3 regions of the Exiguobacterium sp. NPDC077395 genome follow, and region 2 is predicted to be linked to each of the others. Evidence: predicted binding sites of a transcription regulator. Region 2 holds the regulator's gene; each other region holds the start of a gene.

Evidence for each region. The regulator Rex, encoded in region 2, represses fermentation and respiration genes when NADH is low (regulators of the CRP and FNR family bind a similar motif). The targets are predictions, from matches to a motif close to TTGTGAAATATTTCACAA.
Region 1: a site for Rex is predicted at 4,442-4,459, ahead of pflB (formate C-acetyltransferase). Genes of this name have one in related genera too.
Region 3: a site for Rex is predicted at 3,596-3,613, ahead of ACQKD4_RS05015 (L-lactate dehydrogenase). Genes of this name have one in related genera too.

The regions. Positions count from the first base shown of each region.
Region 1 covers NZ_JBNNHU010000003.1:130,597-141,210, reverse strand. The annotation lists gene ACQKD4_RS12855 (Nramp family divalent metal transporter) at 35-1,285, shown strand; gene pflA (pyruvate formate-lyase-activating protein) at 1,335-2,051, opposite strand; gene pflB (formate C-acetyltransferase) at 2,108-4,354, opposite strand; gene ACQKD4_RS12840 (hypothetical protein) at 4,716-5,138, shown strand; gene ACQKD4_RS12835 (DEAD/DEAH box helicase) at 5,192-6,358, shown strand; gene ACQKD4_RS12830 (hypothetical protein) at 6,355-6,999, shown strand; gene ACQKD4_RS12825 (hypothetical protein) at 7,022-8,128, opposite strand; gene ACQKD4_RS12820 (hypothetical protein) at 8,138-8,944, opposite strand; gene ACQKD4_RS12815 (ATP-binding cassette domain-containing protein) at 8,941-9,621, opposite strand; gene ACQKD4_RS12810 (GntR family transcriptional regulator) at 9,599-9,991, opposite strand; gene ACQKD4_RS12805 (kinase) at 10,131-10,614, opposite strand, start outside.
Region 2 covers NZ_JBNNHU010000004.1:9,962-20,575, reverse strand. The annotation lists gene ACQKD4_RS13365 (FecCD family ABC transporter permease) at 1-422, opposite strand, end outside; gene ACQKD4_RS13360 (FecCD family ABC transporter permease) at 419-1,399, opposite strand; gene ACQKD4_RS13355 (ABC transporter substrate-binding protein) at 1,521-2,453, shown strand; gene ACQKD4_RS13350 (PspC domain-containing protein) at 2,538-2,720, shown strand; gene ACQKD4_RS13345 (FAD-dependent oxidoreductase) at 2,756-4,102, opposite strand; gene tatC (twin-arginine translocase subunit TatC) at 4,315-5,103, opposite strand; gene tatA (twin-arginine translocase TatA/TatE family subunit) at 5,107-5,325, opposite strand; gene ACQKD4_RS13330 (redox-sensing transcriptional repressor Rex) at 5,325-5,981, opposite strand; gene ACQKD4_RS13325 (ABC-F family ATP-binding cassette domain-containing protein) at 6,132-8,033, shown strand; gene ACQKD4_RS13320 (hypothetical protein) at 8,030-8,437, shown strand; gene ACQKD4_RS13315 (type 1 glutamine amidotransferase domain-containing protein) at 8,593-9,255, shown strand; gene ACQKD4_RS13310 (putative quinol monooxygenase) at 9,342-9,635, shown strand; gene ACQKD4_RS13305 (iron-containing alcohol dehydrogenase) at 9,639-10,614, shown strand, end outside.
Region 3 covers NZ_JBNNHU010000001.1:983,544-994,157, reverse strand. The annotation lists gene ACQKD4_RS05035 (ROK family glucokinase) at 1-29, opposite strand, end outside; gene ACQKD4_RS05030 (YqgQ family protein) at 123-317, opposite strand; gene ACQKD4_RS05025 (M42 family metallopeptidase) at 314-1,336, opposite strand; gene ACQKD4_RS05020 (rhomboid family intramembrane serine protease) at 1,349-2,398, opposite strand; gene ACQKD4_RS05015 (L-lactate dehydrogenase) at 2,521-3,477, opposite strand; gene ACQKD4_RS05010 (DUF92 domain-containing protein) at 3,647-4,417, opposite strand; gene ACQKD4_RS05005 (5-formyltetrahydrofolate cyclo-ligase) at 4,396-4,950, opposite strand; gene rpmG (50S ribosomal protein L33) at 5,005-5,169, opposite strand; gene ACQKD4_RS04995 (1,4-alpha-glucan branching protein domain-containing protein) at 5,254-7,455, opposite strand; gene ACQKD4_RS04990 (DUF4912 domain-containing protein) at 7,471-8,223, opposite strand; gene phoU (phosphate signaling complex protein PhoU) at 8,339-9,001, opposite strand; gene pstB (phosphate ABC transporter ATP-binding protein PstB) at 9,018-9,779, opposite strand; gene pstA (phosphate ABC transporter permease PstA) at 9,890-10,614, opposite strand, start outside.

The DNA.
Region 1 (10,614 bases), on a different contig from region 2:
AAATTAACCATTAGGCAAGAAAGAAGGATCTGTCATGTTGAATGAAGTCGAATCAATTCGAATACATCGCTCGATGACTCAAAAACTAAAAACACTTCTCCCTTTTCTAGGTCCAGCTTTTGTCGCTTCGGTCGCATACATCGACCCTGGAAACTATGCAACTAATATTGCAGCAGGCTCTCAATTTGGTTATTTACTCTTATGGGTCATTTTAATCGCAAACTTGATGGCCGGATTAATCCAAACGCTGTCTGCTAAAATCGGAATCGCGACTGGGAAAAACTTACCTGAAATTTGTCGTGACCGCTTCTCTAAGAAGACCGCAGTCTTTTTATGGATTCAAGCCGAATTAATGATTATGGCCACTGATTTGGCAGAATTTGTTGGTGCGGCACTCGGGATCTACCTCGTGTTTGATATAACGCTCATTCAAGCAGCACTACTTGCCGCGGCCGGTTCTTTTGCCATCTTAGAAGTACAAAGACGTGGCTATCGACCACTTGAAACGCTTGTGACTGGGATGCTACTCGTCGTTGCTCTTGCGTTTGCCATTCAAACGTTTAGCTCTCAGCCCGAAGTGAAACCCCTTTTGTCAGGTCTCCTCATACCTCGTTTTGACGGGACAGAGAGTATTTTATTAGCTGCCGGAATATTAGGTGCAACTGTCATGCCGCACGCTATTTATTTGCACTCTGCTTTGACACAACGGCGAATCAAGGGAAAAGATGCGGTAGCACGAAAACGCATCATGAAATTTGAACGAATTGATGTGACAATCGCAATGGTCCTCGCTGGCGCAATCAATGCCAGTATGTTGATTATCGCAGCTGCCGTCTTTTATAAGAATGGGATGTTCGTAAACGATTTAGAAATCGCTCACCAGCAGTTTGACTCCTTTTTAGGATCACCAATTGCCATGTTATTTGGCATCGGCTTAATGGTTGCCGGATTATCAAGTGCATCTGTCGGAACATTGGCCGGGGATGTCGTCATGCAAGGGTACATTCAAAAGCATATTCCGATTTATATACGTCGTGTGATTACGATGGCTCCTCCACTCTTACTCATTCTTTCCGGTGTCAACTTGTCAAACGCTCTCGTTTGGAGTCAAGTCGTTCTCTCTTTCGGTATATCATTCGCCCTCATCCCTCTGCTTCTCTTTACGAGTAATAAAGAGTTAATGGGCGGGCTTGTGAATCATCGTTTTACGACATGGATTGGATGGGGTATCACAGCGATTGTCATCGCATTAAATATATTTTTGATTGTCCAAACCTTTATCTAATCTCTAAATATAAAAAACAAGCGCAGGCCGAGCGGCCTGCGCTTGTTTTTTATACAGTTCCCTGTAAGATTCCTTCCGCCCATTCGACTTCATCAGACGTCGGAGGTTTTGTTCCTTTGAGGGGATAATCGAGTCCGAGCGCCTCCCATTTATAGACGCCCATCTCATGGTAAGGCAGAATCTCGACTTTCTCGACATGGTCTAACTTTTGAATGAACGCGGCGGTACGACGAAGCGCCCCTTCTTCAAGCGTCCATCCAGGTACGAGGACGTGGCGAATCCACATTTTCGTTCCGCGCTCGGAAAGGTGTTCGGCAAGCGCGAGCGTGTTGGCATTGCTACGCCCCGTCAATTTTTTACACATGTCGTCGTCGATATGCTTGATATCGAGTAAGACGAGATCGGTGTGATCTAAAATCGCATCCAAGTTAGGAGGACGGAGTGCACCGGACGTATCGAGTGTCGTATGGAGCCCATGCTTTTTCGCTTCACGCAGCAGTGCCTCTAAAAATTCAGGTTGCGCGAGTGGGTCACCACCTGAGATGGTGATGCCGCCGTTCGATGCCTCCATGAACGGTCGGTAACTGAGCGCCTCTTGAATGACGTCTTCAGCCGAGCGGTGGTTATTCTTTTTGAAATCCCATGTGTCCGCGTTATGGCAATAGAGACAACGTAACGCACAACCTTGTAAAAAGACGATGAAGCGAATCCCTGGGCCGTCAACTGTTCCGAATGATTCGACCGAATGTACATATCCCATTGTCATCGAAATGACCTCCTAACGAATGAGCGGCCCTCCGTGGAAGGCCGCTAAGCCTTTACTTACAACGAACCGTGGAACGTACGGTTGATGACGTCGATCTGTTGCTCACGCGTCAACTTGATGAAGTTGACCGCATATCCAGATACGCGGATCGTGAGTTGTGGATATTCTTCTGGATGTTCCATTGCGTCGAGAAGCGTCTCGCGGTTGAAGACGTTGACGTTCAAATGATGTCCTTTGTGCTCTCCACTCATATACCCATCGAGAAGTGCCGCCAAGTTGAGTTCACGTGCGATTTCTTCTTTTCCGAGTGCTTTCGGTACGATTGAGAACGTATACGAGATCCCGTCTTGTGCGTGTTCAAACGGAAGTTTCGCAACAGATGAGAGCGATGCAGCCGCACCTTTCGTATCCCGTCCATGCATCGGGTTGGCACCTGGAGCGAATGGTTCACCAGCACGGCGACCGTCTGGCGTATTCCCTGTTTTCTTACCGTAGACGACGTTCGATGTGATGGTGAGGACCGATTGCGTATGAAGCGCGTCACGGTATGTTTTATGTTTCCGTACTTTTTCCATGAACGATTCGACGAGTTCTACGGCAATCGCGTCGACACGGTCGTCATTGTTACCGAATTTCGGGAAGTCGCCTTCCGTTTCGAAGTCGACGATGATTCCTTCTTCGTTCCGAACGGGTTTGACGCTTGCATATTTGATTGCTGAAAGACTATCTGCCGTTACAGAGAGACCCGCAATCCCACAAGCCATCGTCCGTAAGATTTCTGGATCGTGAAGCGCCATTTCGATGCGTTCGTACGCATATTTATCATGCATGAAGTGAATGACGTTGAGCGTATTGACGTATAGCTCTGCCAACCAATCGAGTGTACGGTCAAAGTCGGCATATACTTTATCGTACGTGAGCACATCTTCTGTATTCATTTCCCAAGCTGGAGCAATTTGAGCGCCGCTCTTCTCATCACGTCCGCCGTTCATGCTATAAAGAAGGGCTTTTGCCATGTTGGCACGTGCACCGAAGAACTGCATTTGTTTTCCGATTTTCATCGGTGACACACAACATGCGATACCGTAGTCATCACCGAATTGTGGCATCATCAAGTCATCGTTCTCATATTGAATCGCCGATGTTTCAATCGACATTTTCGCACAGTATTGTTTGAAGCCTTCTGGAAGTTTCGTCGACCAAAGGACCGTCAAGTTTGGTTCTGGAGCAGGACCGAGGTTTGTGAGTGAATGTAAGAATCGGAACGAGCTCTTCGTGACGTTCGAGCGACCATCTTCACTCATCCCACCGATTGACTCCGTTACCCAAGTCGGGTCACCTGAGAACAATTCGTTATAGTCTGGTGTCCGTAAGAATTTGACGATTCGAAGCTTCATGATGAAGTGATCGACGATTTCCTGAACGTCTGATTCTGTTAAACGACCAGCTTCAAGGTCACGTTCAGCGTACACATCGAGGAATGTCGAGACGCGTCCGAGTGACATCGCGGCACCGTTTTGTTCTTTGATCGCAGCAAGGTATGCTAAGTACACCCATTGATACGCTTCTTGCGTGTTTTCCGCAGGGCGACCGAGGTCAAATCCATAAGCGGCTCCGAGTTGTTTGAGTTCTTGGAGGGCACGAAGTTGTTCCGATAGTTCCTCCCGGTCACGGATGTCTGATTCAGATAAGAATCCACCTCGTTTCGCCAAGTCTTTTTTGCGCTCTGCCATCAAGAAGTCAATTCCGTAGAGCGCGACGCGTCGATAGTCACCGATGATGCGTCCACGACCGTATGCATCCGGAAGACCTGTGATAATCCCTGATTTACGAGCGGCCCGCATTTCAGGCGTATAGGCATCGAAGACACCTTGGTTATGTGTTTTACGGATCTCTGAATAAATTTTTGTGATTTCTTCATCTGGTTCGAAACCATATGATTCGAGTGCGGCATCCACCATGCGAATCCCGCCATTTGGGTGAATCGAACGTTTGAACGGCTCATCCGTCTGAACGCCAACGACTTTCTCTAACTCTTTGTTTAAGTAACCTGGTCCATGCGACACGATTGTCGATGGTGTGTGTTGATCAACGTCCCAAACGCCTCCGCGTTCACGCTCTTCTTTTGTCAGTTCCATCACACGATTCCAAAGAACGTTTGTCGCTTCTGTCGGACCTGCTAAGAACGTATCGTTCCCTGTGTATTCATGACGGTTCAAACGGATAAACTCACTGACATTGACTTCATTCATCCACTGACCAGGGATAAAACCTGACCATGCGGATTTGATTTCGGTTGCCATGTTGATTCACTCCTCATTCTCGAAAGTAATTGCGTGTTATCTATACTGTGAGTGTACGTGAAAACGTGAACAATATGTTTTACAGTATTGTGAAACTTGTAACAATCTTATGAACGTGATGAAATAGCCGTTTTTGAAAGCGTTTTACAAACTGTTATATTCGATTAATTATATAGTTTGAAACAGCTGAATCCCATTTCATTAGGGTCGAACTATGGTCTGTACTAATTTGATTGTTCTGTGACGAACTATACAGTTTTGTGGGTGATAAATCTCACATCACTCGGTTAGAACTTGAATTTTTGTGTCGTATCAGACACAATGAAGGCAGAACATTGTATAAGAGGAAGGGGTTCTACTCATGACGTACGAACCATTAACACCAAGCCACGCCTTTCAAGTCGGCGATCGCATCTCGTTGAAGGTCGACGAAGCCGGTGAAAAGCGTGATGGATTTATCACAGAATTTGAAGATGGAGGGTTTTGGATTCGCTTTGACGATGACATCGAGAACGAAGATTTTATCGATTATCGCGACCAATTACTCGCCGGACTTTTGTCGCGTCCAATCCATGTCATCACGACACATCCGGAACTGAAACCGTTCGAGAAAATGACGTCCGAGTTACAGTATCGCGTTTATCAAGGATTCACGATTGAGAAAGTGGAATTGACAGCAGAAGGCGCGGATGCCCACATCCAACTCATCGAAGACGGTCAAACGTATACACAGACGTTACGTTCTTCAATGGAAGATGGTCAGGAGCATGTTCGCTATATTTGACGAGGGAGCGCTTTCGCTTCCTTTGTTTTTGCCTAAAGATAAGGAGACCTATTATGAATTTTACAAAACCTTTTATTAACGAGACGTGGGAACGGATGGGCTTTAACGAGCCGATGCCGGTCCAAAAAGAGGCGTTCCCCCTACTATTAGATGGAAAAGACGTGACAATCGAGGCACCGACCGGAACGGGTAAAACGCTCGCTTACCTGCTCCCGGCGATTGAAAAAATTGATCCCTCGAACGACCGGATCCAAGTTGTCATTGTCGCTCCAACTCGTGAACTTGTCATGCAGATCCAACAGGTCGCACAACGTTTCACCGAAAAAGGCGATGTTCGCATCGGCTCGTTCATTGGCGGTGTCGAATTGAAACGTCAAATCGATCGAATCAAGAAAAAGCCGCATTTGATCGTCGGGACACCGGGACGTCTCGTCGAATTGATTGACAAGAAAAAGCTGAAGCTCCATGAGACACATACCGTCATTCTCGATGAAGCCGACCAAATCATCGACAGCGGTTTGACAGAGGCGGCTGAGCGCATCATCAAGCATACTGCACATGAGCGTCAACTTGCACTCGTCTCGGCAACACTCACCGATTCACTCAAAGAATGGTCGGCACCGTTCATGAACGAGCCGGCACATATCAAAATCGAACGTGCTGTCAGCAATCAAGTGACGTACGGTTACTTGTTGACGACGCGTCGCTACAAACCCGAACTGTTACGCCGTCTTTCGCACGTCGATGGCGTGAAAGCACTTGCGTTCATTAATAACCGCTCGTTCTTGCCACCACTTCGTGGGGAGCTTGAAAAGTTGAAAGTGGACTACCGCATGCTCGACAGCTTGAAAGGAAAGCGCGAACGCGTCGAGACACTCCGTGAATTCCGTAAAGGCGAATACCCGCTCCTCATCACGACGGGTCTCGCGGCACGCGGGCTCGATATCGAAGATGTGACGCACGTCGTCCATTTCGACTTACCGGAATCAATCGATGACTTTATCCACCGTTCAGGCCGTACGGCTCGCGGTAATGCAGGCGGAACCGTCCTTTCTCTCGTGACGACGGACGATTTACCACACTTAAAATCATTCGCGCGTCAACTCGGTGTCGAATTGAAAGAACTCGAAATTTATCGTGGCGATGTAATCGAGAAACGGATTGAGGAGAAGCCTCCTGTCGTCAAACGCCCTGCGAACAAGCGAGGACCGCGCCGATGAAAAAAGACCGGAAAGTAATTCCCTTCCCTTTGCTCGTCGAAGAGTCCGAATTGCTTGCCGAACTGAAAAAGTTATATGAGCAAGCCGCTCTTGCGCGAAGCACACAATGGACGAATTATATTCAAGAGATCGCATCGGAAGGAACATGGCATTTAAAAGATGCCGAGCTCTTCCGTGACCTCTTCATTGATTGGGCCGTCTTCTTTGAAACGGACGAAGATGGCATGACGCCCCACGGTCGCTATTTGGCTGACCATAAAGGCGACATGTCACCTGCCCTTTATCACGCACTCCGTGGACTAGCCGTCCCGCGCTGCAGCATCTTTGAAGTGACGGAAGACGGTCAGTTGAAAGACTGGGAGTCAAAAGAGACGTACGCTGTTCAGTTACCCGAAGAACGCGAGACCGGCGACCTCGTCCTCGGAAAGTTACTCGACATCCGAGGCAGCTGGCGCTTCGGTTCGGCGTTCCTCGCCTTACCTGCGAAAATGTCTGGAAACGTGGCCGACCTATATATCGACTTTACGGATGAAGTCGGTCCCGGTGCCTTTTTGGAGCAGTTCCCGGAGTTCTGCGCGGAACTGATTGACTTGTTGCTTGATTTAGAAGAAGGCGTCATCATACCGAAACCATCAAAATAAGCAAAGGGCCGCGGCCCTTTGCTTATTTTTGTCTAACGTACACGTCAATCTGTTTGAGCATGTCACGCGCTTCCTCATTTTCAGGCGTGATTGCCGCACTTGAGATTTGTTCCCCATCCTCGTATACATCGATGACGACACCGTCTTTCGCTTGACGCGTTTGGTACAGGCGACCGTTTGAATAGAAGGCGTGATCAACTGAGTCGAGAACGCTTCGGGTCATGTTCTTCCCTGTGTTCAAGTCGATGACGACTTCCTCGCCATCTTCATTTATCGCTAACAGGTTTTGGCCCGACGTTGTATAATCCCAAAAGCCTTGGTCTTCTGCCAATTGAACGACTTTCTCCGTTTTCGTGTCATAAGCGAATTGACCTGGCAATCTGTCTTCAACATTGAACTTATCTTCTCCTTCTTCGATAACATCGTAGAAGCTAACACCGACAGGGATATAACGTGTTTCTGTCATCTGAGAGGATACATCGGTGGCGTAAAAACGATTCGTATTGATGACATGGGTGATAAATCCTTTGTCCATGTTCAATTCTTTGACGCTTACTTCATTCATCGCTTCATTAAACGTGGCAATCATTGTCTTTACGTCTTCGTCATATCCATCTCGATAGATTAAGTTTAACTGACCATCATTCAGGAATACGCCTGCCCACACCCCGTTCACGATGTCGTATATTTTTGAATCACTGGCATCGAATGCGAATCTCGATATTTCGTTTCCTTTTAATTGTTGAAAAACGATGAGCTCTTTCATCCCATCCTGCCCGACTCCGATATATCCGTCTTGTGTTTGAATCGACTGCGCATACGTCCATCCATTCATGAGTCTATGGATGGAACGTACATCTCCATTCAAACGTTCACGATATTGTTGTCCCTCAGCTATATAGTTCAAGTTTGATGTGATGCGACTTTCATCAGCCGTCACTTCAAACCGTTGATCAACAGCATCATCAGAACTATAAGTCATCTCAACAATTTGATTTTCCCAAACAGCTGGATTCGAACTGATGTCTAACGACCATTCTGCTTTCGGTTCTGTCGCATCAACAGCAAACGTTCCAAGCCCAATCACGATGACCGCACCGAGCGCAGCCACGTTCCACATTCGTTTCATCTTCTCACCTCACACATTTAATTTCGTCTGTAAAAATCTTCGACCTAGCCAAATCGTCACACTTGCCCAAACGACCAATACCATACCGACGTACACGATCGTCTCATCATAAATCAGTCGATTCGACAGGAACGCGTAGCCTAAAATGGGAATAGTTAAGATGACAACTAGAATCGATAAACTAAGTACAGGCGACCACATCGTCCGTTGCCAGAAACTGCGTTCAATCAATACAAATGTAAAAATAAACAGCACAACGATGATGATCAACAATTGATGGATGACGAAATTTACGAGTGAAGAAGGATACATGACCGTAAACATCCCATGATAGGAAATCGCTTGCTCGAATGAACCTCTCATTGGAATCATCTTTTCATCGAACCAACTCGTGAACGCTATGTACTGTAACTTAAGAGCAATCCATTCAATGGAAAATAGCCCCAACGTCATCATTAAGATTGTAGCGAGTTTGGCGAAAAACAACGTCATGCGCTTTTGTGGCATCGTGAGTAGTCGCAACATGAACGTCCCTCGTCCTTGAAAATCGCGATACCAGATCCAGGCGCTGTATAATAACATCGCCGCGACCGCAATTCCGAGTGACAAGAGATACGGCGTACTGCCGAGATAATCCAAGAACGTATATTGATAGTCCGCGTTCCCTTCACGTCGTAACCGTTCAAATAGATTTGTCTCATCCCATAAAAAGTAACCGAGATACCCAAACTGGACGACGAGGATGCCAGTAACTAACATCAAGAACGGTTTTGTGACACGCTCGATTTCCCAACTCAAAAGTTTCAATAGATTCATGCCCCGTACTCCTCTCTCATCACATCGACGATGGACTTCCCGTGAATGAAACGGACATCTTCGACATCAAACTCACGGACGATTCTTCCGTTATTCAACATGACGGCCTTGTCGATCAAGTACTCGATATCTTCAATCTCGTGTGTCGTAATGAGCACGCCACGATTCTCCATGACCTCGCTCGAAAATAGTTCGACAATCTGTTCTTTTGAGAAGACATCGATTCCTGAGAACGGTTCATCAAGCAATAAATAATCCGGGTCTTGCGCAATCCCGAGTGCGAGGTTCGCTTTCGCGAGCGTCCCTTTCGATAACTCGCTCAACTTATCTTCCGGAAACAACTTGAAATCATCGACGAGACGGGCAAATAATGACGAATCAAATGTCGGATAAAAATCTTTCATGAACGCCTCACATTGTTCGATTGTAAAGTGAATCGGGAACATCGCATGGTCGGCGACGAAGGCGACACGATTCAAATCAATCGGTTTCCCATCGATCAATACCGAACCTTTGTCGAAAGGTGTCAATCCCATGATGCCTTTCAACAACGTCGACTTCCCCGTACCGTTCAAGCCGATGAGACACGTGATTTCACCTTTATTCGCTGTGAACGAAACGTCTTCAATGACTTGTTTCCACCGATAACGTTTTTTAACTCCCAACACTTCGATCATCGTACATCCCCTCCTTGTACTGTCGTTTGATTTTTTCAACAAGTTCGTCTACCGAGACATCAAGTTCTTGAATCGATTCTACAAATACGGCGACCGCGTCATCTACGATTTCAGAGCGGATTTGTGCCAATACCGTTCGATCTGTCGTTACGCGACTCGGTCGATTTCGTTCGGTCGTAATCAATTGTTGGTCCTCCATTTCCTTGAACGCTTTTTGAACCGTGTTCGGATTAATTTTTAAATCATTCGCAAGCTCACGCCGAGATGGCATCTCATCCCCGGCTTTCAGTTCACCGAGCGCCATCTTCTTCTTGAAGTAGTCGACGACCTGTAGGTAAACCGGTGCCCTCGTATTGAATTGCATGTTCATCACCTTTCTAAGTGTATGACATGGTTAATACACTTTCTAACTGTATTATTAGCGTAATACAGTTAGACGTCAATCTTTTTTTCAAATTTTCTCCAAATTAAAAACACCTGACGCATGCGTCAGATGTTGAAACGTTCAGTCAGAGCACGATATCTGCTCCTTTTTTCGGGTCGACGAGTTGGAGATAAAGATTTTCCCCTGGCCAATAGCGCCTCTTGTATTTCGCAAGCCGTTCCTCCGGGACGCCGAGATATGTATCTCGATTCAATACCCGTTCATACCGAACCTCGCGGGGACAGTCGAGATAAATCACGTAATCGTAATATGGTCGCCATTCCGGTCGTTGTAGAAAAATCCCTTCGACGACAATGGTATAAGCAGATGACACGTCCACGACCTCTTCTGCAATGACATCTCGTTCATACACGTAACGAGGTAACGTCAATTCCGTTATCCCATTCCTCAATGGACGAAACAGTTCACGCTCAAGACGCGACACGTCCCATTGGAGTGCGTAATATTCGGTCGGTTCAGGCTGTCCGGTCTCATAGCGTCTGTCTCGTTCGACAATATAGTCATCAATGTGAAGAACAAGTATAGTCGGCTCTTCACTCAAACGCGAG
Region 2 (10,614 bases):
GAGGCAATCGGGATATAAGCGAGCGGGACCGACAGTTGGTTCGTTCGCTCATCCGTGAAGACGGTGAAAAACGTGGCTGTCGCAACTCCGGCGCCACCGACAATCCCGAAAATCTCTGGGGAGGCCAATTCATTTTTAATCGTCAGTTGTAACAAATGGCCACTGACGGCGAGACTCGCACCGGCAGTCATGGCCATCAACACGCGTGGCATCCGAAACTCGAAGACGACGAGCTGTTCGAACGCATCCCCCGCTCCGACGAACAAAGCAACGAGCGAAGCCGGGCTGAGGAACGTGTCGCCGATTGCGAGCCCGAAATAGATTGACAGGAGTAACCCTGTGATCAGTAGGAGGGCCAACTCGATTTCACGCTTTCGGAGCGTGAACGAGACGGGACCTTTTCGAAAGCGATATGTTTTCATGATTTAAAGACTCCTTGTCTGACACTGACGAGATAGATGAAGAATGCCCCACCGACGACCGCGAGCACGACGCCCACCGTCACTTCGCGTGGGAACAAGATGACTCGTCCTAAAATATCGGCCGCAAGCAACAGGACACTTCCGATCAGGGCACTTCCTGCGAGACGAGCGAAAAAGGCCGTTCCGAACACATATTTCGCCAAATGGGGAGCGAGCAGGCCGACAAATGCAATCGGTCCTGCGAGCGCCACCCCGAATGCGGAGAGCACGACAGCTAGTGTCACCGCGAGAAACTTGATGACACCGACATTTTGTCCGAGCGAACGTGCGACCTGATCTCCGAGCGATAACGTCTCAAGCTCTTTACTGAGAAGCAGGACGAGCACGACCGCCCCCATCATCCATGGCAATAAGACCTCGACAAGACTGAGCGAACGTCCAGCGACCGACCCGGTCAACCAGAACAGTACCTCATCGAGCGCTCCTTCCTCATAAGCGATAATCGACTGAGTGAATGAGCTGAATAGAGCAGCGAGCGATGCACCTGCAAGTGTCATATACATGACGTTCCCACCATTCGCACTTAGCAGATACACAATCACACCGGCGATAAACGCTCCGATGAGCGAAGCTGTCGTGAATGAGGCGATACTGCTAAACCCAAAAAGGGTCACGAGCACGATGGCCAGGCTCGCACCTGCGTTCACAGCCAAAATATCGGGAGATGCGAGCGGGTTACGCGTCACGAGTTGAAAGATGAGACCGGCGAGACCGAGTACGCTCCCAACGAGTAGCGCAACGACTGTACGTGGGATTCGATTGTCTGCCAACGCAATCATCGCTTGTGATGAACCGTCTGCTTGAAACATCATCACATCTTCATGACTGACGGCAATGACACCGACCCGCAAGCTGATATAGCTTAAAATTGGTAAGCAAATGATCAAGAGAAGTAGTTTGATCCAAGGTTTTTTCATGTCCTCACTTCTTTCCTTTCCTACCATAGCAAATATTGCGTTCCAGAAAAAGGGGTTGACAGTGAGAATCATTATCATTTATAGTCAGGTAGGAAAATCACTTACATAGAGGAGAATTGCAATGAAAAAGTGGATACTCGCGTTACTGACGCTTTGCTTAACCGTCGTCCTCGCTGCTTGCGGCGGGTCAGACGAAACAGAGAACGATACAAGTTCAGAGACAGCAACTCGCTCAATCGAACACGCAATGGGAACGGCGGATGTGCCTGAAAACCCGGAACGTGTCGTCGTCTTGACGAACGAAGGGACAGAGGCCCTTCTCGCCCTTGACATCAAACCGGTCGGGGCCGTCAAATCTTGGAACGGTGACCCGTGGTACCCACACATCGAGTCTGAAATGACAGATGTCACGGAAGTCGGGACAGAAAGTGAAGTCAACTTAGAGGCCATCGCGAAACTTAAGCCAGATCTCATCATCGGAACAAAACTTCGTCAAGAGAACATCTACGACAAATTGAACGCCATTGCGCCAACAGTCATGTCAGAAACACTCAAAGGCGATTGGCAAGAAAACTTCGCCCTTTATGCGAACGCACTTAACCTTGAAGAAGAAGGGAACGAAGTGTTGGCAGATTACGATCAGCATGTCGAAGACACAAAGGCTGAACTCGGAGACGCTGTGAACAAAGAACTTTCGGTCGTCCGCTTCCTTCCTGGTGCGTCACGCATTTACTTCACGGATAGCTTCTCGGGTGTCATCTTAGGAGATGTCGGAGTAAAACGCCCAGCTTCGCAAGATCGTACCGAGTTCGCTGAAGAAATCACGATGGAACGCATCCCAGAGATGGCTGGCGATCATATTGTCTACTTCACCTATGGCGGAGCAGACGGATCAAAAACAGCCGAAGAATGGCAGTCGAATCAGTTATGGAAAGACCTTGATGCCGTCAAAGCAGGCGAAGTAACAGAGGTCAGTGATGACATTTGGAACACATCGGGTGGCGTCCTTTCTGCCAACCAAGTGCTTGATGAACTCGTCGACATGTTGAAATAATGAGTAGCGCGCCAATTGTATTGGTGCGCTTTTTCATACATACATATGGTAAAATTTACATATCAACTTAAAAGGAGCTTTGCTATGCAACGTACACTTCGTAAGTCCGCGACGGACCGCTCTCTGTCTGGAGTATGCGGTGGGATTGCTGAATACTTTGGTATTTCTTCAATCGGAGTTCGACTCATCTTTTTGATTCTCCCTGGGAGTTTCCTTCTTTATATGATTTTGACGAATTCCATGAAAGATGCGCCACGCTATCTATAAGAAAACGCGAAAGCTGTTAGCTTCCGCGTTTTCTATTAAGCATTCACTTTGTCTTTCATCGCTTCAAGCGCTCCGCTGTTCAAGAAGTGCCATGGTTTGTTGTAGTGCGGTTGGAAGAAGAAGTCGACGTACGCGAGCTCTTCGACCGTCATCTCGTTTTGGATAGCGAGGGAGAGCGTGTTGACTGCTTGTGTCAAATCCGCTTTTGACAATACTTGTCCACCGACAATGCGATGTGTCTCTTTTTCATAGACGAGTTTGAATTCGACTTTCTCTGCAGTCGGCATGAACTCCGGACGATATGCATCCTCAATGACGACACTTTCTACGTCGAGTCCGAATAGGACTGCCGCTTCTTCCGTTAATCCAGACGACGCGATGTTCCAGTCGTAGAGACGAAGTCCTGACGTTCCTTGCGTCCCTTGGTAGCGGACACGTGGTTGCATCATATTTTCCGCGACGAGCGTTCCCATGCGGACAGCGTTCGTCGCAAGTGGGATATAGGCGTGTGTGCGTGCCGGGTTGTAGTAGACGGCACAGCTGTCACCTGCCGCAAAAATGTCCGGGTTGCTCGTGCGCATGTATTCGTCGACGATGATGGCGCCGTTCCCGAGCATATCGACCTGCCCTTCGAGGAGTCCTGTGTTCGGACGGAATCCGACGCAGAGGATCACGAGATCCGCCTCGAATTCACCTTTGTCCGTCACGACATGTGTGACATTTCCATCTGTACCACGGAACGCTTCGACCGTCTGACCGAGTTCGAGGTCGATCCCGCGACTTGTCATGTCTGCTTCTAATGGATCCGTGAACGACTTATCGAGATATTTGTTCAAGATGCGGTCGGCACTATCGATGAACGTAACATGTTTACCGTATGCTTCGAACGCCTCGACGAGTTCGACTCCGATATAACCCGCTCCGATGACAGCAATCTTCGTTGCATCTGTCGCGCGCTCAATGATACGTTGTGCATGCGCATAGTTTTTACAGAGTTCGATTCCATTCATTTCGATTCCTGGGAGCGTTGGGACAATCGGCCATGAACCCGTCGTGACGATCAAGCGGTCATACGTGTCGTGCACGTCTTCCCCTGTTTCGAGATTTTTGGCGTGGACCGTCTTCGCGTCGGTGTCGATGGATAAGACATCATGTTTCATGCGCATGGTTGCTCCGAGCTCTTCAAGCTCACGTGGAGAGGAGTAGAATAATTCTTCTGCACGTTGGACGACCCCACCGACATGGAGCGCAATCCCACACGAGAGGAAGCTGACGTTATCGTTCCGCTCGTAAACGGTGATATCAAGATTGTTGTGCTTGGCGAGTAATCCTTTGACAGCTGCTGTTCCTGCGTGTGTACATCCGATGACTGCGATTTTCATATGAGTCGTCTCTCCTTTTATGTTAGACAGTACGTTTCGTTTTTAGATTGTGATAAATATCACATTAACTTCTTGACCTTAGTGTACTATTTCACAATATAGGATTCAACGACTATGCTCACTATTTCACGTAAAAGTGTCTAAAGTTTGAACACCAGTTGAACTACAGTGTAATGCATATAAAAAGCATCGTCCCATTTACGGAACGATGCTTATTTCTCATTCATCTGTTTCATTAAATCCATCTGTTCTTGCACCATCGCTTCTTTCTCCCGGCGCAACACCCCTTTGTAGGTGACGCGTGAAATCGATAAACTAATCTCATATAGGAAGAAGAGTGGCAATGACACCATAAGGTGCGACGTCAAATCCGGTGGTGTGATGAATGCCGCGACTACGAATAGCGCGAAGTACGCATACTTACGAATCTTCGATAAGAAGTATGGTGTCACGACACCAATTCGGGTCAAGAACATCGTCACGACCGGCAATTGGAACAATAGACCGAACGGAATCGTCAGTTGCAACAAGAACGTGAAGTAATTGTTCGCCCCGATGATTTGTTCGAGTCCGAGGTCTTGCCCGAGGTCCGTCGAGATATCGAGGACGAGCGGGAATAACCAGTAGTAGGCGAACGCAAGGCCGATCAAGAACAATCCGAAGATGATCGGGATATAAGCGAGCGTACCTTTTCGTTCATTCGGATGCAGACCGGGTGCGACAAACGCCCACACTTGATACAGTAGGAATGGGCTCGCCGCAATCAGGCCGATGATGAGCGCCAAGTTCAAGTAAATCATGAGCGGGTCCGCGACCCCAAAGGCGTTCAGTTCGAGCCCGCGTTCGACGAGATCTTCTTGCAAGTACGCGAGTACATATTTGACACTCGGCAAAGCCATCAAAAAGAAGGCAAAGACGACAAATGCAGATAGCATCAGTCGTCTCCGCAGCTCTGTCAAGTGATCGGTGATTTCCCGCTCTTGATCAGGTTGATGATTCATGGCTTACTGCTCTTTCTTTTCGATAGCTTTCTTGTCGTTCTCGTCGTGCTCGTTCATCATGCCGTTCGTTGCATTTTTGAACTCACGAAGCGTTTGTCCGGCCGCGCGACCAAACTCCGGTAATTTCTTCGGTCCGAAGATGATGAGCGCGATGATGGCGATGATGAATAGACTCGCCCCACCCGGAATCCCGACGACGAGTGATGATGCTAGTAATTCCATTATTGATGGACCCCCTCAGCGGTTGGATAGTGTTGCATAAAGTAAATGAGTGACTGCAGCTCAATCGACAAATCGATGTGATGGACGCGAACCGTGTCCGGTACGGTAAGTCGTGCCGGTGTGAAGTTCAAGATGCCCTTGATACCGAAACGGACCAAGTCGTCTGCGACGGACTGCGCATAGGCAGAAGGTACCGTCAAAATGGCGACGTCAATCTTGTTTTGCTTCATAATCTGTTCCATCTCATCGACGTGATGAATTGGGACGCCTGACATCGTCGTGCCGACTTTTGTCTCGTCTGCGTCGAACCCGACGACGATATGTGTGTTATTGTTTTTAAGGAAGTTATAGTTGACGAATGCCGTCCCAAGGTGACCGACCCCGACCAAGGCGACATTCGTAATCTCGTCCTGATTCAGTGTCTTTCGGAAAAAGTCTAACAGATACTGCACGTTATAGCCATATCCCTTTTTACCGAGCGCACCGAAGTACGAGAAATCACGGCGAATCGTAGCCGAATCGACCTTGACCGCCTCACTCAGTTCTGCTGAAGAGACACGTTGTTTACCTGACGCGTGCAGGCTTTGAATAAATCGATAGTATAGTGGCAACCGTTTGGCTGTCGCTTGTGGAATCTTTGGTTCGTTTTGACTCAACGGAAAGAGCCTCCTTTTTACGACACGTTACAAACGAATCTGAATTTCATACACCTTGATTGTAAACGAATTCACATGACCACTCAACGAATATACCTAAAATCGCTGAAAAATACAGTATACTAAATAGAGAGAAAGGGGTTTTTTCACTTGATCCTACTGCAAGTCAATAACTTATCCAAATCCTTCGGCGTCGAGCCGATTTTAGAAAACGTCAAACTCGAAATCCAAGAAGGCGAACGCGTCGCCCTCGTCGGCCGAAACGGGGCCGGGAAGTCGACGCTTTTGAAAGTCATCGCTGGTGAATATAACTATGACTCCGGGGACATCATGAAGCCAAAAGACGTCACAATCGGCTATCTCGCCCAAGACTCAGGGTTAGAATCCGACGAGACTATTTGGAACGAGATGCTCACCGTCTTCACGGACTTGATTGAGCAAGAGAAGACGCTCCGTCGCATGGAAGCCGACATGGGCTCAGAACGAATCCTAAATGACGCCGCTGCGTATGAACGCCTCCTCTCCTCTTACGATGAAGAGCAGCATACATTCAAAGAGCGTGGCGGTTATCAATATGAAGCGACCATCCGCTCGGTCCTTCACGGGATGCGCTTTTATCCGGACGACTTCGAGCGTCGGATCGACACGCTCTCTGGTGGACAACGGACGCGTCTCGCCTTGGCGAAGATGCTCCTTCAAAGTCCCGACCTGCTCATCTTGGACGAGCCGACGAACCACTTGGACATCGAGACGCTCGCATGGCTTGAGAAGTACTTAAGCGGCTATAAAGGGGCCGTCCTCATCGTCTCCCACGACCGATACTTCCTCGACCGTGTCGTCTCGGTCGTCTATGAGTTGTCGCGTCACCGGAGCCGCCGCTTCGTCGGGAACTACACGAAGTATCTCGAACAGAAGGCCGCTCTCTACGAACAAGAGAAGAAGCAGTTTGAGTCGCAGCAAGAAGAGATTGCCAAGATGCAGGACTTCATTCAGCGAAACATCGCCCGGGCGACAACGACGAAACGGGCGCAAAGCGTACGGAAGCGTCTGGAGAAAGTCGACCGTCTCGATGCTCCGGACGGTGACGAACGCAGTGCGGTCCTCTCGTTCTCCATCAAACGACAGAGCGGGAACGATGTGTTGAGCGCGAGTGACCTCGCCATCGGGTATGAAGAACCGATTGCCCAAAATCTCCGTTTCCAGCTACAGCGCGGGGAATCCGTCGCTCTCGTCGGTCCGAACGGGGTCGGGAAGTCGACACTTCTCAAAGTGTTGACGAAACAACAAGCCGCCCTTACCGGTGATATCCGCTACGGGACCGGCGTCGAGATCGGCTACTACGATCAGGAGCAGCAGAACTTGTCGGACGCGAACCGTGTCATCGACGAGATTTGGAACGACTGGCCACTCATGCGCGAGCAAGAAGTGCGGAGTCTTCTCGGACAGTTCCTCTTCAGCGGCGATGACGTCATGAAGCGTGTCCATGAATTATCAGGCGGCGAACGCGCACGTCTCACGTTGGCCAAGCTGAAGCTCGAGCAACCGAACCTCCTCATTTTGGATGAGCCGACGAACCACTTGGACCTCGACTCGAAGATGATCTTAGAGAACGCCCTTCTCGACTATCCAGGTACGATTCTCTTCGTCTCGCACGACCGCTACTTCATCGACCGTCTCGCGACGCGTGTGTTAGAAATCACGCCGAACGGCATCGACGAGTATCTCGGTGACTATTCGTACTACGTCGAGAAGAAAGAAGAACTAGAAGAACTCGCGCGACTCGCCCGTGAAGAGACAAAGCAGGTCGTCGTGAAAAAACAGCGTGCCGATAAGGAACAACAACGGGAAGAGCGCCGCATCAAACAGCGCATCGAAGAGATTGAGTTGGCAATCGAGCAACATGAAAATCGCCTCGACGAAATCGAACAGTTGCTTTGTGAGCCGGACGTCTTCAACGACTTCGCCCGTGCCCAGGAGTTGTCGACCGAATCGGACGCAGCGAAAGAATCCATCACCGCACTTTATGCGGAATGGGAGGAACTCCATACATGATGCGTACACGTGCCATGCGAATCGAGCTCATCCAAGCGTTCCTCACGGGACTGGCCTATATCGTGCCAACCGGAACCGAGTTCGTATCTGAACTCATCCGCGGGGAGCCGACGATTGTCCCTTCTATTCTTTTTTACTTTTTACCAGTCGTCATCGGCTTCATCATTCAGACGTGGCCAGGGATTCTACTCAGTCTTTTCAGTGGCCTGCTCATGAGCACGCTCTTCATCCGTATTGTCGTCTGGCCGGTCGATGTGACTGTTCACACGTTCTATTCGCCGGGATCGGTGTGGGCCCACTTCTATGAAGAGACGCTCTTCATGTGGATCCTTGCCCTTCTCGTGTTCATCGTGAGCCGCATCAATACGTGGCACCGAGAGAATTATCGACAACCGAAAGCGTAAACAGTCCGTCCTCTTTTTCGAAGGGGACGGCTTTTTCATTTATGTATAAATTTATTTATAGATAAGGTGATTTTTCTTAATTTGTTTTTCGTTAGAGTGCGCGTTATTCTAGTCACGTACCGAAATGACGGATGATTTCTTAGGAGGAATGACAGATGAGTAAACATGTATTAATGGTCGTGACGAACGCAAAAGAAATGAAGGACGGTCACACGACTGGACTTTGGTTGTCCGAGTTTGGTGAGGCATACGTTGAGTTCAAACAACAAGGATATGACATCACAGTCGCTAGCCCGAACGGTGGTCAATCTCCAATCGACGCACGCAGTTTAGAAGGCGAAGTACCGGCTGACATTCAAGCGACGGCTCCCCTTCTCGAAGATACGATTGATTTGAAGACGATTACCAACTTCGATCAATTCGATGCCATCTTCATGCCAGGTGGTCACGGAACGATGTTCGACCTTCCACAAAGCGAAGCATTGAATGTTGCGATCCGTTCACTATTTGAAGCAGGCAAAACGGTTGCTGCCGTCTGCCACGGTCCCGCTGGTCTTGTCGGTGCGACATTGTCTGACGGCACACCACTCGTGAACGGTAAAACGATTGCGACGTTCACGGATGAAGAAGAACGTGCGACAGGTCTTGATATCTACATGCCGTTCATGCTTGAAACGCGTCTTCGTGAACTCGGTGCGAACATCGTGCTCGCAGACAACTTCACAGAAAACGTTCAAGTCGATGGAAACTTGGTAACAGGCCAAAATCCACAATCGACCGTTGCTGTCGCAAAAGCCGTCATCAACACGTTAAACTAATCGATTCTTTCTCGTTGCCAATCGATGAAAGAGAGCGACCCGCCTGTTCTCAAACAGGCGGGTTTTATAGATGAGGAGGAATGAAGATGATTACCATCTTAGCTCAGATTCAAGCGAAGCCCGGTCTCGGGTCCGCGCTTGAGACACACTTACGCCAAGTCGTCACCCCATCACGCGCGGAGGCAGGTTGTGTCTTCTATACGCTACACCGTGTCGAAGGCAACCCAGACACGTTCGTCTTTTACGAACAGTGGGCTGACAAGGAGGCATTCGATGCGCATATCGCCTCACCCCACTATCAAACGTATCGCAAAGAAGCAGAGGCACTTCTCGCTAGTCGGGACGTTCAATACTTAGAAGAAATCAAGGAGGTTTATTAACCAATGGAACGTTTTCAATATCACAACCCGACCAAACTTTTATTCGGAAAAGGACAACTGGAATCACTCCGTACCGAAATCCCACGATACGGGGACCGTGTCCTTCTTTTATACGGTGGAGGGAGCATCAAAGCGAACGGTCTTTATGAAGAAGTAACCGCTCTATTAGCCGACATGAACGTAACCGTCGTCGAACTTTCTGGTGTCGAACCAAATCCGCGTCTAACGACAGTTCAAACAGGGATTGACTTAGTCCATGAACATCAAATCGACCTCATCCTAGCTGTCGGTGGAGGTAGCGTCATCGACTGTGCGAAAGGAATCGCAGCCGGTGTAAAATATGACGGGAATCCGTGGGACATCGTGACACGACAAGTCCCCGTCACAGATGCATTACCGATTGGGACAGTCTTAACATTGGCGGCAACGGGATCAGAAATGAACGGTGGCGCCGTCATCACCAACTGGGAGGCGCAAGATAAGCGCTCGTTCGGCTCGCCCCTCACTTACCCGAAATTCAGCGTACTCGACCCGACCTATACGTTGAGTGTACCGGCGAACCAAACGGTTTACGGAATCGTTGATATCATGTCGCACGTCTTCGAACAATATTTCCACGCTTCAGAGAACGCTTTACTCCAAGAACGGTTCGGGGAATCGATTTTACGGACCATGATGGAGACGGCACCTCGCCTCGTTGAAAACTTGAATGATTTCGACGCACGGGAAACGATGTTGTTGAACGGAACATTTGCCTTAAACGGGACCTTATCGATGGGCGTGAAGACGGACTGGGCGACTCATATGATTGAACACGCGGTCTCTGCCGTCTACGATATCCCACACGGTGGCGGACTTGCGATTCTCTTCCCGGAATGGCTTCGCTATGTCGGGAAGACATGTCCTGAACGCATCATTCAACTCGGTGAACGCGTCTTCGGCATTGACGTGAACGACAAATCGGATGACGTCCTTGTCG
Region 3 (10,614 bases), on a different contig from region 2:
CCGATGTCGATCCCTAATAACCATTTCATACCGTTCACTCCTCATCTCAACTAAATCGCTTTCATTGAATAGTGTACACTATTATCCCCTCAGTGCAACCCTTTGCACTAAGGGGATTTCTGTCAATCTGTTGAATTTTTCAATTCGTGGGTCAAAATGATTTTCGCTGTATCGTATACACGTTGCTCGATGATGCCCCCTTCATACAACTCGTCGAGTTCCATCATCATCAGTGAGATTTCAGCATCCCGCTCCCCGATGTAAATAATGGTACCGAACGACTTTAAAAACTGTTGGACATCATAAAAGTTTTTCATGCTTCTTCCTCCATCGTTGACAAGACATAACGATTTAACAATTCTCTTGTCGCTTCCATAGACGTCACATGTGTCCGTTCATAACTATGGCTTGACTCAATTCCAGGACCGATCAAGGCATGCTTCACATCGTAGCCTGCACGGATCGCAGCCGACGCATCCGAGCCATAATAAGGATAGATATCCACTTTATATGCGATGTCATGTGCCTTACATAATGAAGTAAACTTACGGCGCAAGCTAATATCATATGGTCCAGATGAATCTTTGGCACAAATCGAAACCGTATATTCATCTGAATGTTGGCCATCTCCGAGAGCCCCCATATCGACGGCAATGTATTCCACAACATTTTCAGGAATGCCGGCATTTCCCCCGAATCCGACTTCTTCATAATTCGAGATCAAGAAGTGGACTGTATGTGGCAACTCATCATTAACCAAATCTTTAGCTAGGTCTAACAAGATGGCTACAGAAGCCTTGTCGTCCAAATGACGAGATTTGATGTATCCGGAAGACGTCACCTTAAATCGTGGATCAAATGACACAAAGTCACCGATTTCAATTCCAAGTGCCGTCACATCTTCACGAGAATGGACTTTCTCATCCAATCGAACTTCAATGTTTGAAGCAGAGCGTTCTGCAGAGTTCGTGTCTTTATACACATGAACGCTCGACTGATGGATGAGGATGGTTCCTTCGATCGCCTCCCCCTTCTCGCGATGAATGAGACAGTTTTCTCCTTCGATCGCCGTCCAAGCGTATCCACCCACTTGCGTGAGTCGTAAGCGTCCGCTCGGCAAGATGTCCTTGACCATCGCCCCAAGGGTATCGACGTGCGCCGTCAAAAGACGCGCCTCGTCCGAACGTCCTGGGAACGTCGCAAGCAACGCTCCTTTATGTAAACGAGACGTCTTGACACCGAGTGTTTGGAGTTCATTTTCTGCAAATCCGATCGCCTCCTCCGTCATACCAGACGGACTCGGGATTTCAACTAATGTTTTCAGTGTTTCTATCATCATATTCTCCCCTTACCAAGATCCATACCCGTACAGTAGACCAAATAACGTGGCCGTGAGCACAGAAAATAAGATGCGTTGTGTTCGATTTTCCTCATCAGGCAATCCGACGACACCAGAGACGACGAATCCACCTAGTAAACCACCCGCGTGTGCAAAATGATCCAAGTTCGCACCCAATACGAACGCGAGTCCTACATTTAATCCTAACATAATAAAGAGCGGAGGTCCGAGTGTCTTCATAAAGAGCGAACGATCCCGCAGTCCAAAATAGAGTAAGGCACCGACCAGACCAAATAAGGCTCCTGATGCCCCCGCTGAAATGGATTCACTGAACGCGTACGATGCTGTCGTCGCTAAAATCCCACCGATCACGTAGATGATGAGAAAGCGGAGAGAGCCGTACATTCGTTCAACGAGCGGACCAAGTGACCAGAGCGCAAACATGTTGATGGCAAAATGGAACCATCCGATATGCAGAAACATTGGCGTAATTAACCGCCACCATTCCCCTTCTTCGATGAGCGGGTTCACTTTCGCACCGAATGCGATCAACGTGTTCGGGTCGAATGTCGAACCGACCGATTCAGCTAGCCACATGACTAAAAACGTGATGAACATCAAGCCGTAAACTACTTGCGGTTTACCAAAGGAGAATCGTTTCTTTAACTCCGCTTTCTTCTTTCGATCCATTGCGACCGCGAGCAGTCGAAAACGGTCGTCCTCCATCGTAGGTGTACAAATCGAGCGAGATAATGTCACTCTCGCTGGAATCGGGAACGTCATGGAGTCGACCCGCTCTTCATCAACGAGACGGTCACCATATATGTGAATCGTCAAACGATTTCGTCCAATACGAGACAGACGAAAGGCGTTCAAGATTGCGTTAATGTCAGTACCGACATGATTCGCCCATGCTTTTTCAGTTTGAACGTATAAGTCATAGCGATCACCTGCTTTTGTATCAAACAAGATGACTGCACGGGACGGTTCTAATATCCCTTCGATTCGTCCACCGTTCTCGACCGCTTGATAAATGTCTTCCCAGAAGCAAGTCGCCAACAAAATCCCTCCTCTCTCATTCTATTGTAAATCACGTTGTACCTCACGACAAAGTCGTGGCTTGCCTCAAACGTACAAAAAACCCGCAACCTTTACGGCTACGGGTCACTCATATATCACAATTACAAGACAGGTTCCATCGTTTTCATAAGGACGTTCGCAGAATGTTGCATTTTTTGATGTTCTTCTTCTGACAACTCAATCTCAACGACCTCACGCACGCCCTGACGGTTGATGATGGCCGGTACCCCGATATGAATATCGTGTAAACCGTATTCCCCATCAAGATGAGCACCGACTGTCAGCAACGTGTTCTCATTACGAAGGACCGCTTTGACCAAACGGAGTAATCCGAGTCCAATGGCATAGTATGTCGCCCCTTTACGTTCGATGATGTGATAAGCCGCATCACGTACGTTCACATATATGTCTTCAAGGTCTTGCCAGTTATATTCATCATGCTCTTCAAGCAACTGTTCAACAGATTTTCCGTAGATACGAGCATTACTCCAAGCAGCAAACTCAGTGTCACCGTGCTCACCCATGATATAGGCATGACAGTTACGTGGGTCGACATTGAAATAGTCGCCAAGCATGTAACGTAAACGCGACGTGTCGAGAACAGTACCTGAGCCGAAGACGCGATGTTTCGGAAGTCCTGAATACTTCCATGCCAAATGCGTCATAATGTCGACAGGGTTTGAGGCGATAATGATGATGCCATCAAAACCAGAATCCATAATATCTGAAATCATCGACTTCATGATCTTCGCATTTTTTTCAACAAGGTCAAGACGAGTCTCCCCTGGACGTTGCGGTGCACCTGCGGTAATGACGACGATGTCTGCTACACCACAGTCTGCGTAATCCCCTGCCCATACACGCATCGGTGAAGACGCGAACGAGACGCCGTGGTTCAAGTCCATCGCTTCCCCTTCTGCTTTAGCCTTGTTGATGTCAATGATGACGAGTTCTTCACAAAGGCTTGCTGTCGTTAACTGGTACGCAAAGCTCGCTCCAACTGCCCCTGCCCCTACAAGTGCGACGCGCGTTACTTTAGCATGATTTAATGTTTCCATATTGATTCTCCACCCTTCGATCAATCTGTTTCATGTTTTTGTTATCTCTGTTACAACAAGATTGTAACATCATTCACAAACTCTAACTGCAGTGGAAACCGTTTTCACTTTGGCGATATTGTGACAACATTCACATTCATTTGAAACATATTCATTTTCTGTACTACCCTCATCCGAACACCAAAAAACAAATAGACGCCGCTCCAAGAACGGATAAGAAATTGACTGCATCATTCCCTAGCACACGCCACCCTGACACATATGTTGTAGAAACTTGATGATGAACTTTCTTTTCCGTCAGCTTTCCACAAACCGTACAACGAAACTTCCGTTGAACCGTCGCCCCGAGCAACGTATCGATGACACTCCCACTCAGTCCGATTCCCCAAAGCGCTACTAGTAATGCCATATCCAATTCGACAAACAGGAGAGAAGAGCAAACAATCACGAATGCGCCTACAATCGACATGACCGTCCCAAATGTTGAAACGGCACCGCTCGTTCCCGGCTCAACTTCTCTAAACGTGAACATGAAGCGCGGTTTACGTTTTGCGAGGACACCGAATTCAGATCCCCACGTGTCACTCGTCGCTGCCGCAATGGACACGATGTACATATAAAGATAGACGAGGTCATCTGTCAGTAAGTAACCGAGGGCACAAAGGATCCCTACCCCACCGTTTGCTAACACTTGAATGGCGTCGCGCGCTCCCGTTTTTTCGACAATGTCATCTACATTTTGTTTATCACGAGATCGATATTTCGAAGCAAGTGAAGATGTCGAGAAGAATACGCCGAGTAAATAGAGGCCGAACCAACCAAACGATAACCCGATCAATACCCCCGTCACCACTGTCAAGAAGGCTCCCGAGATTGTCAAGGAGCGTAACCGATACCCGAGAAAGGCGACGATACAAGTTACAACAAATATGGCAAACATTGAATCATCTCCTTTTCTGTCACAATCCACTGAACAGGTAGATCATGTGGTTCAGTCGGCACTTGATCGACCAATTGAACGGAGTACGCTAATGAAACCGTCTCCCCTTCATATGTACGTAAAAAACGATCATAGTATCCTCCGCCCCAACCAACTCGATATCCCGACCGGTCAAATACTCTTCCCGGCACAAGACAGAGGTCGATACTTGTCGTCGTCGGCGGGGTCGTCGGCTCCAAAATATTCATGACGCCCGTCTCAAGGTCATCTACTGAATGAATAATATGAAACGTTAACCCCTGCTCCGTTACTTTCGGGACGCACACCGTTTTTCCTGCTTCAAACGCTTCATGTATGATTGGCGACGTATCGATTTCAAGCGGAAGTGAAGAGGTCACGGCAATCGTCTGGCTTTCTTTCCATATCTCTGTTGCGAACAACCGCTGATGGATGACTCGGTCAACTTGTCGGCGATTGTTCATTTGTTTAATGTACTGATGGACAGTTCGTCTTAACGCTGCTTTGTCTTCCACAACGCATTCCTCCTTACAAAAAAAGCCGCCACATATGTGACGGCCGGTCCCTCATTACTTCACTTCGCGGTAAAGCGTGTGACGACGGAGACGTGGGTTGTATTTGCGCAACTCAAGGCGCTCTGGGTTGTTACGTTTGTTTTTCTTCGTGATGTACGTGCGATCGCCTGTTTCTGTGCAAGCTAATGTAATTTTAACGCGCATTTCTTTCACTCCCATCTTAATGATGTTGTATCAAGTGCTTTTGCTTTACAGTCTAAGCATACTCAATTATCCTACCAAGTTTCTTATGAAAAAGCAAGGTTATTTCACGTTCTTTTTCATTGATTCCTGTCCGTATGGAGAAGATTCAAGAGGTAGGCATGTGTTGACATTCTCGCTTACTTTATACCATTGTTTCAGGTCGTTCATCGAGAGCTCTTCGCCGACATAGACGTACTCCGCTGACGAGAACACACTGTTTTCAATACGATGGATTGCATCGAATAAACCACCGTGCCCGTGCGGGTTCCGTGTCGCTTCAAAGGACAACATAGTTGAGTATAACGGAAGCGCAAGTGATTGCGCAAGTTCTCTTGCAGCAGGAATCGTCATCCAATCAAAATGATGAATCACTTTGAATGATACCCGTTTCGAAAGTTCATGAACGAGTTTGACATACGCAATATTTTGCGTGGCAACCTGATTCATGACGTGCTCTAAAAATGGACTAGTCGGACGAACTCGATACACATGAACGTTTCCGTGTCGTTCGTATTCCGGCAACTCATCGTGATACGGCGTCAGCACATAGACGGTTTCTCCCTCATTTGCTCTCGCCTCCACTTCCTCGACGACACGATGACCAAGTCCACCGACGATATGACCGTGATATTCGGGTGTCAGCATAAGAATTGCTGACTCTTCTGCATCTCGTTCAGTCGTCACGTAATAGTCGTGCGGGGAGAGGAATGAATCGACATCAAGGTCTTCGTCTTGTAGGAATGGATACGCCGCATAATGATCATCGAGCAACTTGTTCGAGACAGTGCCTTGATAAAGCGCCGTTTCAAGTTCTGCGAAGAGACGTGTATGCTCCCTGAAGCGTTCAGCCGCATACTGTGCTGTCGTTTGCCCATCTAAGATAAACGCCCAGTCACTCGATACAGCCAACACATAATGGCGAATCAATTGTTTTAAGGCACGATTCGTCAAATCCGATTGATCACGATAATCTGCTATGTCTTTGACAAGTTGCATCTCCATCATGTGCAGGTGACGGAGCATCCATTCATTTCGTTCATTGATCCAAACTTCACCGTAGCCTTTTCGTCCCCATGTGTTCATGGAAACATGGACGGTTTGTAAATCTTTGAAGTGACGCTCAAGGAAGATTGCTGGCGTGATCGTTTCGATTCCAAATTCTTCGAGCCGCTCTGCGACTTTCCCAAGAAATTCAGGACCTTCAAACCACCAGTGGCCAAACAATTCCGCGTCAAACGGTGCTGTGACCAAGAACGGTGGGAATGTTTGTCCGCCATGTGCCTCCAGGTGCCCTTCTAACGTTTGAGCGAAGTCTGTCGCATGGTTCTCGATTTGATGTTCAGCCCACTCACGTACATAAAAGTCTTTTTGATCGGTGTCACCTGTGATGCGGTGCATTTTTAATCCTGTGTCGAATCGAATGCCTTCCGGATGCATGAACGATTGAATGTAGTCCCAATCTCGGTCGTAGGCCAAATCTCGATAAAACTCTCGATAGTCAGGGTGACCTGGATATCCAATCATCGAACTCCAGATTTTACCCGAGATGATTTGGTCTCGTGGGAACAATGCGACACCGTGTGGAGAATAGACCGGAGCACCAATGCCTTTTTCAGGAGTCGGGTCCGCATCGAGCAATGCATGTTCATCGACAAAGGTGTATCGGATTCCTTCCTCGTAGAGAATTCGGTCCACGCCTGGTGTATACGCACACTCTGGCAACCAAATCCCTGTCGGACGGAACCCGTAGTGACGTTCGAAACAGTTGAGACCTGTCCGAATTTCAGCCCGTGCCGCCTGCTCCGTGAAGAGATGTGGGTTGAAGCCGTGGGTCGCCGTACAAGTCACCATGTCAATATATCCCGCTTCACGATATGTACGAAACGCTTCATTCAAGTTTTTATTCCAATGAAGGAACGTATTTTTCAAGTCGTGATAACGCTGTTCATAGAAATGTAGCGTCGACGTCTCCTCATCCGTTCTTCCCTCTGAGAGTTCTAACGCAATCAATTCGAGCATCTCATCGATGTGCTCGACATATCGGTCTTGGATGAGCGGGTCAGCGAGCATTTCTACCACTGGTGGCGAAATACTGACTGTCCAATGCAATGGCCGCTTCAAGCAGTCAACTTGCCAAAGGATTGGAATATACGTTTCTGAGATGGCTTCATACACCCATCTTTCTTCTAATCGGTGCTTCTCTTCATGCCTAACGTACGGTAAATGAGCATGAAGGACGAGTGAAAAGTATCCTGGTTTCATGTAAAAATGTCCTCCTTAACGTACGTGACGGTATGCCGCATATTTTGGTAATGTATCTAACAACTCAGGAGAATCTACTTCCCCGTACTGCCAACGTCTCACCGGTTCCGCAAAACGTCCGATGCCGGCTGGTTCTGCACGCGGTGTATCAAGCGGTGCTGATGCCACGATTGGTAAAAATTCTCCCTCCATCGTGCGTATCCCGAATTCGAACACATATGTCGTATTCGGATCGAGAGGACGAACGAACCAACTATTCGTCATTTCAGGTAGGTCGAACGTATATGAACGATTTGCATGACCGCTCGCATAATCCAATAAGGTTACGTCTAAAATACGGAATGCTTTCGGTAGCTCTTCCCATCGTCTCATAAACTGAAGCTCTAACGTCTCTTTGACCAAATCAGACACTTCCCAGCACACATAAACCGAGTTCGGTGATTGTACGACTGCATGTAAAAAGTCTACGTTGTATCGGTCTGGCAACTGCCAGTATCCTTCTGGTCCTTTCGCAAGAAGTGGCGATACGTTCACATCACTCGTTTCTTTCGCTGTGGCAACTTGTTTACGCGAAGTGGCTCCTGGTGCTTTCGCTTTAGCTTTCTTATTGCTCTTTTGTTTCACAGGGACAACTTCCTCCAACTCTTGTTGCTGATTTCTCCATTTGCGCCATGCGTATTGGACTTTGCCAATCGGGACGTCTAGTTCTGCCGCAATCTGTTTCAACGTAAGTCCTTGTTGCTTCAAGGATACGATTTTCTCTTCCATCTCTGTATGGCTCCCTTCATGTAAAAATCCATGTAGACTAGTATTCGCTCATTCTTTATGAATTCCTGCCCAAAAAAATAAAGAACAACAGCACTGTTGTTCTTTACCACTAATCTTATTGATTCAAATCATAATGTTTCCCTTTTTCAAGGAAAATTAAATGTTCTCCGAAGTTTGTCACGTGATCGCCCATCCGCTCGAGATATCTAGCGATGTTTGAGAACTCGTATACATCGTTCGTTCCGACCGTCATTGCCGGAAGGGAACCGATGTATTGTTTAATCACCGTTAGATTGATTTCATCAATTACACGGTCCATTTCATTGAGTTCACGGACACGACTCACTTCTCCTTTACGATACGCACGTGTCGCCAACTCGAGCATGTCAATCAACTGTTCAGCCATCTGCTTGAGTGGTTGAATGTCATGTAAATAAGGAACATGTTCAATTCGCGTCACAGCTTTGGCGATGTTCGTCGCGTAATCCGCAATGCGTTCTAAGTCTGTCGCCGATTTCATCGTCACAATCAGACGACGTAAGTCAGTCGCAACTGGCTGTTGCTTTGCAATCAATAAAATCGCTTCGTCGTTGATTGCTAACTCTAAATCATCAAGTTCGTTATCGTTGTCGATTACCGTTTTTGCTAATTCAAGATCATGTTTTTCTAACACTTCGATTGCCGTCGCCGTTTGTCGCATCGTCAAGTTTGCTAAACGGACTACTTTATCTTCTAATTCAGTTAATTTCGTATCAAAAAATGTGCGATTTTGTGCCATCAATCTAGTCTCCTCCTTAACCGAAACGGCCAGAAATATAGTCTTCCGTCCGTTTGTCAGATGGATTCGAGAAAATCTTATCTGTTACATCGAACTCGACAACTTCTCCATTTAAGAAGAAGGCCGTTTTATCCGAAACACGGGCAGCTTGTTGCATGTTATGCGTGACGATGATGATCGAGTATTGCTCTTTCAACTCTTGAACGAGTTCTTCCACTTTCAGCGTTGAAATCGGGTCAAGGGCAGATGTCGGTTCATCCATCAAGATGACGTCAGGTTCGATTGCTAGCGTACGAGCGATACAGAGACGTTGTTGCTGTCCACCAGAAAGTCCGTACGCGTTTTCGTTCAGACGATCTTTCACTTCATCCCAAATGGCAGCGCCACGAAGTGAGCGCTCGACAATCTCATCGAGTACTTTTTTATTTTTGATGCCATGCGTACGAGGGCCGTACGCTACGTTATCATATACTGATTTCGGGAACGGGTTTGGTTGTTGGAATACCATTCCGACCGATGTACGTAAATCTTCTACTTTATATCCACGATCGAAGATGTTCCGACCATGATACAAGATTTCACCATTCGTCCGAACAGATGGAACGAGTTCTACCATACGATTCAACGTTTTAATGAATGTTGATTTCCCGCACCCTGATGGTCCGATGATGGCAGTAACTTCATTCTTTTTAATATCGAGGTTGACGTCAATCAAAGCTTGATCTTCGCCGTACCATAGGTTCAAATTGTTGACGACATAAGCGCTATCTTTTTTCATCTCAGTAGTTGTCGGTTCTGTCGTTGTTGTGTTCACGTTTTGATCTCCTTTATTGAGCTCTTGTTGTTTCATCATCTCGAGCTTCCTCCTCATTCATCTGCAAAAACGACTCAATGTCGGTTCGTATATTTGTTTCGGATATAAATTGCTACAGAGTTCATCGCAATGAGCATCGTCATGAGTACGATGATTCCTGCCGCGGCCAAGTTTTGGAATTCTGCTTGCGGTCGGCTCGTCCAGTTATAAATCTGGATTGGGAGCGCCGTAAAGTCAGAGAAAATACTGCTTGGTGTTGTTGAAATAAATGTTGCTGCGCCGACCATGATCAACGGTGCTGTTTCACCAATTGCACGAGACACGGCTAGAATGATTCCTGTGATAATCCCAGGAATCGCTGACGGTAAGACGACATTGAACGTGGTCTGCCATTTTGAAGCACCTAGCGCTAAAGAAGCGTGTCGTAACTCCATTTTGACTGCCCGTAATGCTTCTTGTGAGGCTACGATGACAATCGGTAAACTCATGAGTCCGAGCGTTAACGCACCTGCCATAACCGAGTTGCCTAATTCCATCACGCGGACGAATATCGTTAATCCGAGCAATCCGAAAACGATTGAAGGAACACCGGCTAAGTTCGAAATATTGACTTCGATAAATGAAGTCATGCGATTCTTCGGTGCGTACTCTTCTAGGTAGATGGCTGCACCGACACCGATGACGAACACCATTGGCACGATTAGAAACATCAACCATAACGATCCGATTAGCGCAGGATATAATCCTGCCTGCTCGGGACGACGTGACGGGAAGTTACGTAAGAAATCGAGATCGACCC